DNA from 2 places in the Arthrobacter sp. CAN_A214 genome. Region 2 is predicted to be linked to the other one. Evidence: predicted binding sites of a transcription regulator. Region 2 holds the regulator's gene; the other holds the start of a gene.
The links. Region 2 encodes LexA, which represses DNA repair genes until DNA is damaged. Its sites were predicted from a motif close to TCGAACANNTGTTCGA; they were not measured.
Positions count from the first base shown of each region.

Region 1: the regulator LexA is predicted to act here: its motif matches at 2,156-2,171, upstream of IWX65_RS05255 (HNH endonuclease signature motif containing protein).

Region 1 covers NZ_JADOUU010000004.1:30,955-35,371, reverse strand. The annotation lists partial or broken gene IWX65_RS05265 (carbohydrate ABC transporter permease) at 1-240, opposite strand, end outside; partial or broken gene IWX65_RS05260 (sugar ABC transporter permease) at 219-479, opposite strand; gene IWX65_RS05255 (HNH endonuclease signature motif containing protein) at 576-2,102, opposite strand; gene IWX65_RS05250 (acyl-CoA dehydrogenase family protein) at 3,009-4,283, opposite strand; gene IWX65_RS05245 (dipeptide ABC transporter ATP-binding protein) at 4,280-4,417, opposite strand, start outside.
Region 2 covers NZ_JADOUU010000007.1:107,935-112,351, forward strand. The annotation lists gene IWX65_RS08670 (ATP-dependent DNA helicase) at 1-1,440, shown strand, start outside; gene lexA (transcriptional repressor LexA) at 1,437-2,093, opposite strand; gene IWX65_RS08680 (LysM peptidoglycan-binding domain-containing protein) at 2,512-2,931, shown strand; gene IWX65_RS08685 (histidinol-phosphate transaminase) at 3,034-4,128, shown strand; gene hisB (imidazoleglycerol-phosphate dehydratase HisB) at 4,213-4,417, shown strand, end outside.

The sequences.
Region 1 (4,417 bases), on a different contig from region 2:
GAGGGCGAAAAGCACCAGCAGGGGAAGTGTTGTCAGGACGGCTCCGGCGAGGACGATCGAGTAATCGACGTACCGTGCTGACTGTAGCTGGCTGAGCGCCGTCTGGAGGGTCGGATTGTTGGCGTCGAGGACGAGCAGCGGCCACAGGAAGTCCGTCCATGCTGTCATGATGCCGAGCTGGGTGGGGATGGCCATGGTAGCGATGACGGCGACCATCAGAAGTTCTGCCGCTGGAACACCATCTCCCGGAGGTAGAGCACCGTGGTCTGGAACTGGCGCTGGGTGCCTCCTGCAGCCACGGGGTCGAAGAGGCGTGGTTTGGTGAAGATCTGGAGTCCGCCAATGGAGGCAGTGACGATCACGGACACCATGGTGGCGATCGCGATGTGGCCCGGGAGTGTTTCGTTCTTCCACAGAATCGGGTCGATCCCGAAGCTGCCGAGGATGTTGTTGATCAGTCCGTACTGCTCACCGAACATGCCGAAAATCTCTCTGCTCAACTCGTGGTGCGGAATGGTTGGCAGGTCGCCTCGGTGGATGCTCTAGCCTCGCCGCCAACCCCGGACAGTAGAAAATCAGTGGTCGTCGTACAGGAGTTGCTCATGGACTGCTGCCTCCACTTGCCAGAACCTGTTCCTTCGAAGGGTTCGGCCAGGGTCGAGGTATTTCGGTGGCTCGAACCACGGGATGCCCTGCCGCGATTCGACGGTCCAGTTGCCCTCGTGAATGACGTGATGATGGCGTGAACACAGAAGGACGCCGTCATTGATATTCGTTGTTCCGCCCTTGGCCCAGGGAACAATATGGTGGGCTTCGCACCAGGTTGCCGGGATTGCGCAGTCCGGGAATCCGCACCCTTTGTCCCTCGCGACAAGTCCTCGCCGCAGGTGTGGCGGGAAGAGCCGCTGTGATCTTCCGATGTCGAGGATCTGGCCCTTGCCGCCAAGGACCAGCGGAATCAAGTCTGCGTCACAGGCCAACCTGCGAATGCTGCGGGCGCTGATCTGCTGCCCGAACACTGCATGACCCGCGCGTTCCGTCTCACCCACGAGATCCTGATAGCTGATGGTCACCATCACCTGAGGCCGATGGCCGCCTGCTGCGGGAAGGCTGTCTGTCGCCAGGGCGATCCTGCAGGCCGCAACCAACCCATCGAGGAGGTTCTGCGGCCGGGTGGGGCGGCATGGATCTGCCTCCGCGGTACTGTCCGACACATCGGTGGCACCGCGTGAGCCACCTGATGCCGCGTGGTTTGCGGTGTCCGGAGTCTTTCCCCGCGGGTTGGTAGCGGTGTTCATGACCGTCACCAGGTGCTCGAACTGCTCGTCGGTGGCGCCGATTTCCATGAAATGCAAGCCGTTACGCCTGCCCTTGAGGAAGACTCCTTGCCGCGCCTGGAGCACTTTCTCCGTGGGTTCCTGTCCATCCTGATCCAGCACGCCCTCCCACCGACGAGCGAGCACCCGAAGGACGTCTTCATCCGATTCCACCGCCTGCCGAGTGAGGTGGTGCTCCATCGAGTCGAGCTGCAGTGGCGTCGCGAAGGACTGAACCCGCTGCACCGCATCACAGATGATGGAAGCGGCGCGTCCGATCACGAAGCCGGAACCCAGCGCCGAGCCCAACGCAACCATCGGGGCGGCGGTTGCGGCACCACATCCGGCAAGGTCGGGCAAGATGTTATCCGCCAGCCTCAAGCGGCGGTTTGCCTCGCTGCGGCTGATGCCGAGTCTTGCCCGCAGGTAGTCGGCACAGTTCTTGAATTCCGGAAGCGCGGAGGACTTGTTCTGCTGCCCGGCGTTACCGAAACCACCCTCAGGGCCAGCCTCTGTCGTGCTTTCCAAGGCACCACCGGAAATTCGCTCGGAGATACTTCGCTCCGCCCGTGTGAGGAGGGAGCCTGTCGCCTGCCGCTCTCCGGTGGTGGCGATGTCCTGATCCTGGACGGCACGAGCGGCAACCACCTGCAGATAGTCCACGAGCTTGGCGATTTCCTCGATCTTCACGAGCGTCTGCACCACTTCACGCCTGCTGAGCGTCAGGTAACTCCCCGCCATTTCCTTCCCGAAATCGAGGAGGTCGGACCGCATCGATTCCAGCAAAGTTTCACTCTCTTCGGGCTACTCGAGCGGTGCGACGGCCATGCCCAATTCTATCGAATATGTGTACTATTATCGAGCGAATTCGGGCCATTGTGGAGGGGGATTAGTGTCACTATTCCTCCACAGGAGGATGGCACCACAACAGCTGATTGCCGGGACGGCAGTTCAGTCCTACCCTTGGGTAAAGGCGAACCCAGCGCCTGACCTTCTCACCGGTACCCACGCTTCCGGTTTGCAGAAGGCAAAGGAGGTCAGGCCTCCGGGTAGATGATTCAGTTCCTTTCGACGGCGCCGGCCGGGTCTGGACCGTCAGTGCTGCTGACCTTGCTGCGGCCAGGGCGAGCCGGAAAGCGGACGGTCACTGGCAGGCCCATGTCGTTGGTGAAGGTTCAGGCACTCCTGCCACCCACGAATCCGACGCCCGAGCCGCGCTCCGGGACACTGCGGTGGCGCTGCTGGGCACAAAGGGCCAGGAGGGGATTCCCGAGCGTTTCAACAGGAACTTCGGTGTCGAAGGAATGCGGACCTGGGCCGATCGCCTACGGAACACACGGACCAAAAAGGGATGGCCCGCACTTCTCGCCGATGGCGCCCTCCGCGTTTCAGCACTGACCCAGGTCCAGGAGTTTCTCTCCGGGGATGAATGGTCCGCACCAGGTGCGTTCCGGCCCTCCTGGGCAGAGTTCCGGAGGGAAGCGGCAGGGATCGATGGCCTTCGCGGCACTGGCCGAAAAACTGGACGGCCTGGCACAGGGCGAACAGTCGGCAGCCGAAGCTCTCCTGGCAGCAGCACACTGAAACAGCAGCACGCTGAAAACAAGGTCTGCCCGGTAGGTGCGAATCATCGAGGGCCCTAACCCCCACCGGTCATGGGCGGGGGCTGCCGTCCGCACCCGCCCATGACCCCTATTCGGAAGGCCTGGCCGTCCCCGCACGCCACACGAAGTTCGGCACGGTCCCATTGATTTCCCAGTCTCCGACGACCCGCGACTTGTACACCACCGGATTGTGCGACGAGATCACCCTCGCGTTCCGCCAATGCCGGTCCAGCTGCAGCCCGCGCCGCGTTGACGACGCCCCCAACGCATCGAAGATGGTGGTGCACGCGCGTTGCACCAGCTCGGTGACCACGATCTGCGCCTGGGAGGAGCCGAATTCGACGTCGAGCGCGGCCCGGTCCGCAGCAGCCCTGGCCTCCCCGTCTCCAGCTACCCGGACAGCGCCGTCAGCTCCATCCGCAGTACAAGCAATCAAATCTTCCTGCGCCTCGAACGCCTCCTGCAACTGCTCCGCCACCCTCAGCGCCGCAGCTTCCGCGGTGAACGCCAGTGCCGACACCTCTCCGACGACCTGCTGAATCTGGATGTCCTCACTCGGCCGCACCTGGCTCCCGTGACTGAACGTCCGCGTCCGCCCTCGCACCTCCACAGCGACGTCGCGCACTGCTGCCTTCGCGATGCCGGCGAGCGTCGCCACATGGATCAGCTGGTACACCCCCGTGTTGTATGGCGCATGCTCGGTTTCGACCAGGACATTTGTAAGCGGCACCCGCACGTCGGTGAACACCGTCGTACCGCTCGCCGTCAGCCGCTGGCCGAAGCCGTCCCAGTCGTCGATGATTTCCACGCCGGGGGCATCGCGCTGCACCAGCGCGATGATGTCGACGCCGTCGGGCGTCCGCGCACCCGTCTGGATCCAGTCGGCATACAGGCTCCCCGTCGTGTAGTACTTCGTGCCGTTCACGCGGTACGCATCGCCGTCGCGCTCGATCGTCGTGCTCACGCCACCGACGGCGACCGGTCCGGTCTCCGTCCACGCGTTACCGAGCAGTGCGCCGGCGGCCACACGGCTCAGCCATTCGCCGTCGTCGGCATACAGCCGGTCCTCCACGAACGCGATGTGCGAGCGCAACGCCTGCGCAAGGTTCGATTCCGCCGCGGCCAGCTCGATCAGCAGCCGGAAGAAGTGGGGCGCAGAAACGCCCGCGCCGCCGTACTTCCGCGGCACGCGCAGTGCGCCGAAGCCGGCGTCGGCAAGCAGTCGGACCTGCTCGTGCAGCAGTGTCCGGTCCGTCTCGCGCTCGGCGGAACCAGACGCGATCTGCTCGAACAGCGGCCGGAACCGCACCGCGAGTGAGGCATAAGAGGTAGTGACTGCAAGGTCGATGGTCTGCGTGGTCATGATGCTGCTCCTTGTGCTGGAGTGGAGGGTAGGACCCGCGCCGGCATTTCGGGAACGGCCGCGAGCAGCGCCCGGGTGTAGTCGGTAGTCGGGTTGGTGAACAACGACGACGCCGTGCCCGCCTCGACCACGCG
Region 2 (4,417 bases):
GGCGCCCAGCGCTGTCCTGCTGCGGAGGAGTGCTTCAGCGAGAAAGCGCGGGGAGCCGCTGCGGACGCGGACATCATCATCACCAACCATGCGATGCTGGCGATCAGTGCGTTCGAGGGCCTCGCCGTCCTCCCGGAGTACGACGTCGTCGTCATCGACGAAGCGCACGAGCTTCACGACCGCGTGACAGGTGCGGTGTCGGGGCAGCTCGCCCCGGCGATGATCAGCGCGGCGTCGACCGCGCTGCGGCGGCACGCCTCCATCGGAACAGGTGTACTGGACAGTGCGGGAAGTGCTTTCGAGGCCGCCGCCGAGCTTCTTCCATCGGGCCTGCTGCCCGGAGGGCTGCCCGAGGCGGTCGAACAGTCGCTGGACCAGGTGCGGAGTGCCTGCCGTGCTGCCCTGTCGGACACGAAGACCGACGGCAAAACCGGCGACGCCGACGGCGGCCGGCAAATGGCGCGCGCGCGATTGACCCTCATCTTCGATCTGTGCGAGCGGATCCTCGCCGCCTCTACGTCGAACGAGGTGGTGTGGGCTTCGCGCGCCAGTTCCTTCACTCCGGGTTCCGGCTATGGAATTCCCGACGACAGTGCTCCGGCTACCCTGAACGTCGCTCCGCTCTCCGTGGCCGGCAGGCTGCGCGAGGGTCTGTTCGCGGATCATACTGTGATCCTCACGTCGGCTACCCTTGCGATCGGCGCGGAATTCGGCCCCGTCGCCGGGTCGCTCGGCCTTGCTGGTGACGGCGCGCCGGCCTGGACCGGAGTGGACGTCGGCAGCCCCTTCGATTACCCCCGCCAGGGGGTGCTGTATGTTGCGAAGGATCTCCCGAAACCGGAGCGCGGCACCTCAGGTGCCCAGTTGGCGGAACTCGAGGCCCTTCTCACTGCCTCACGGGGAGGCGCGCTGGGGCTCTTCTCCTCGAAGCGTGCAGCCGAGGAGGCAGCCGAGGCGCTGAGGCCGAAGGTGGGTTTCGAGATCCTCTGTCAGGGCGAATCATCCCTGTCATCCCTCGTGCGGCAATTCTCGGAGGAACCGGACACCTGTCTGTTCGGCACCCTGTCCCTCTGGCAGGGCGTCGACGTGCCGGGCAATGCCTGCCGGCTCGTGGTGATCGACCGGATTCCATTCCCACGTCCTGACGACCCGCTGATGACGGCGAGGACCCGCGCCGTCGCGCGTGCGGGTGGCAATGGCTTCATGAGTGTGTCAGCGACCCATGCCGCTGTCCGCCTCGCCCAGGGCGCAGGGCGCCTGATCCGGGCGTCGGGTGACCGGGGTATGGTGGCGGTGCTCGATTCACGGCTCGCGAATGCCCGCTACGGGGGATTCCTCCGTGCAGCGCTGCCGCCCTTCTGGACAACGACGGACCGGGCGATCGCTCTCGGAATCCTTGAGCGGCTCGCTGCTCCCGCGCCGGACGCCCGGGTGGGCTAGAGGGCCCTCAGCACCGAGACGACTTTGCCCATGATGCTCGCATGGTCGCCAAGGATGGGTTCGTAGCGGGTGTTCTGCGGCAGCAGCCAGGTGTGACCGTCACGCTGGCGGAACGTCTTCACCGTCGCCTCGTCGTCGAGCAGCGCGGCGACGATGTCGCCGTTGAGGGCGCTCTGCTGCCGGCGGACCACCACCCAGTCGCCATCGCAGATGGCGGCATCGATCATCGAGTCACCCGAGATTTTCAGCATGAACAGTTCGCCGTGGCCCACCAGTTGGCGGGGGAGGGGCAGGATTTCTTCGACCACCTGGTCGGCGAGAATGGGCCCACCGGCTGCGATGCGGCCGACGAGCGGCACCATCGCGGTGTCGACGGCACCCCGATGCAGGCTCCCCGTCCCTGCTGGGAAATCCGGATTCTCGGGCTCCGTGGCGTCGGTCAGCGTCAGTGGAAGAAGGATCTCCATGGCCCTCGGGCGCTTCGGATCGCGGCGGATATAGCCAAGGCGCTCGAGTTGGGCCAACTGGTGCGTGACGCTTGACAGGCTCGCCAGGCCGACGACGTCGCCGATCTCTCGCATCGAGGGCGGATACCCGTTCGAACCGATCGACCGCTGGATCGTCTCGAGAATCGTCTTCTGCCGGTCGGTCAGTCCCTTGCCGACCGCACGGCCCCGTGGGCGCCCCCGCCCTGCGCTGACAGCGCCGCCCTCTGCTGCCGGAACCTCCTTCAGCGTGGGGCCGGAAACTCCATGCTCTGCCGCCTCGTGCTCTGCCACCGGTCGTCCTCTCCTTGGTGCCCCGTGTCCGGTTCATCAGACGCCGCCGGCCTGTTTTGTCGGTGGCGGGTGGTGATGTGGAAAGCAGCAAGTCCACCGGGTATCCACTCTGCATCCTGCTTCGATGTCAACGCTAGAACACCCGCGGCGTGATTTCAAACATATGTTCGAGTGAGTCTCGACAAAGCTCGTTCGCAGGTGCTAAAAATAAGCAGGAAGAAAATCGAATACGTGTTCTAATTCACGATTCAGTGCCGTCCGACCGATTCGAAGATCCGAAAGAGGTACAGCCATGGCAGCACTCACCATCGTCAGGACCAGCACTCCGCTCGTCGACGGCAATCGTTCGAACGACGCGCTCCGTGAAGTGGTGGCGGACCGGCCTTCGCCGAGTACGAAGTCCGCCCCGATTCATCTGACACGGCGTGGGCGGCTTGTGCTGGTGGGCCTTCCCACGGTTCTGCTCGTGGCGTTGGTTCTGATATTCGGGGTTTCGCTCACCTCCCAGGCCAAGGCGATGGACAGCGAGCCAGCACCTACTGAAACCATCAACGTCAGTGTGGGCCAGGGGGAGACCCTGTGGGGGCTTGCCGGAGAGTTTGCGCCGGACCGCGATCCCCGTGAGTTCGTGGCTGAGCTGGTTGAACTCAACGGCCTCAAATCCTCGGTGGTCCAGGCAGGTCAATCCCTCGCGGTGCCGGTCGGCGGCTGATAGCCGATTCGCTGGGGAACACCGGTTCGGAGAGTGGACTCCGCAAGCGTGGCCGGATGGTCCAATTCTCCGGACGGCCCGCCCATCGATTAAACTTGCAGGGTGACGGACCGTGAAGAGGCACTTGCCCATCTCCCGCTGAGGAACAATCTCGTAGGGCTCCTCCCGTACGGGGCGCCGCAGATCGATGTGCCGATCCTCCTCAATGTGAACGAGAACACGCACGGCGTTCCGGCGGACGTCTCCGCAGCGATCGTCGCGGCCGTGGAAGTAGCTACTCGCGGGCTCAACCGGTACCCGGACCGGGAGTTCACGGAGCTGCGTGTCAATCTGGCGGCCTATCTCGGCCATGGCATTACCCCGGATCAGATCTGGGCAGCCAACGGTTCGAACGAGGTGCTCCAGCAGATCCTTCAGGCGTTCGGCGGCCCGGGGCGGACAGCCCTCGGGTTCCCTCCGACGTACTCCATGTACCCGCTCCTGGCCAGCAGTACGGACACCCGGTACGTCACGGCCGGACGGCGCGCGGCGTTCGAGATGACCGCATCCGACACCGCCCGGCACGTCCGCGAGTCACGGGCGAACATCGTATTCCTCTGTTCACCCAACAACCCCACCGGTACGGCGCTCGGCCTCGACGTCGTCGAGGCAGCCTACGAGGCGGGGGAGAAGGAGCGGGCCATCATCATCGTCGACGAGGCCTACGGCGAGTTCGCGACGTCGGGTACCAGCAGCGCGCTGACGCTCCTGCCCGGCAGGGAGCGCCTCATCGTGTCCCGCACCATGAGTAAGGCCTTCGCGTTGGCCGGAGCGCGGCTCGGCTACCTCGCGGCCGCGCCCGAAATCGCCGATGCGCTTCGCCTGGTTCGGCTTCCGTACCACCTTTCCGCGATCACCCAGGCGGCAGCCAACGCCGCCCTGACCCACTCCGACACCCTGCTCGCCAACGTCGAGGCCATCAAGGCACAGCGCGACCGCATCGTGGCCGAATTGCGGGAACTGGGACTGTCACCGGCTCCCTCGGATGCGAACTTCGTCTTCTTCGGCGGCCTGGACGATCCCCGTGCTGTGTGGAGCGGGCTGCTCGACGCAGGGGTCCTGATCCGCGACGTCGGCATCGAAGGCCACCTCCGGGTGACGGCCGGCACTGAGTCGGAGACCACAGTGTTCCTCGACACCCTCCGCACCCTCCTGTAAGGACTGTCTCCTAGACTGGTACCAAAGAGGGCGGCCCGATCGCCCCCGACCTGGGTGCAGCACCCAACCTACCGAAGGACCGCCATGACCGTGGAGATTTCCGCCGGCCGCACTGCGCGGATCGAGCGCACCACCAGCGAATCCAGCGTGCTCGTCGAAATCGATCTCGACGGGACCGGGGAGTCGGAGATCAGTACCACGGTGCCGTTCTACGACCACATGCTGACTGCACTGGCGAAGCACTCACTCATCGACATGACGGTGAAATCAACCGGAGACACCCACATAG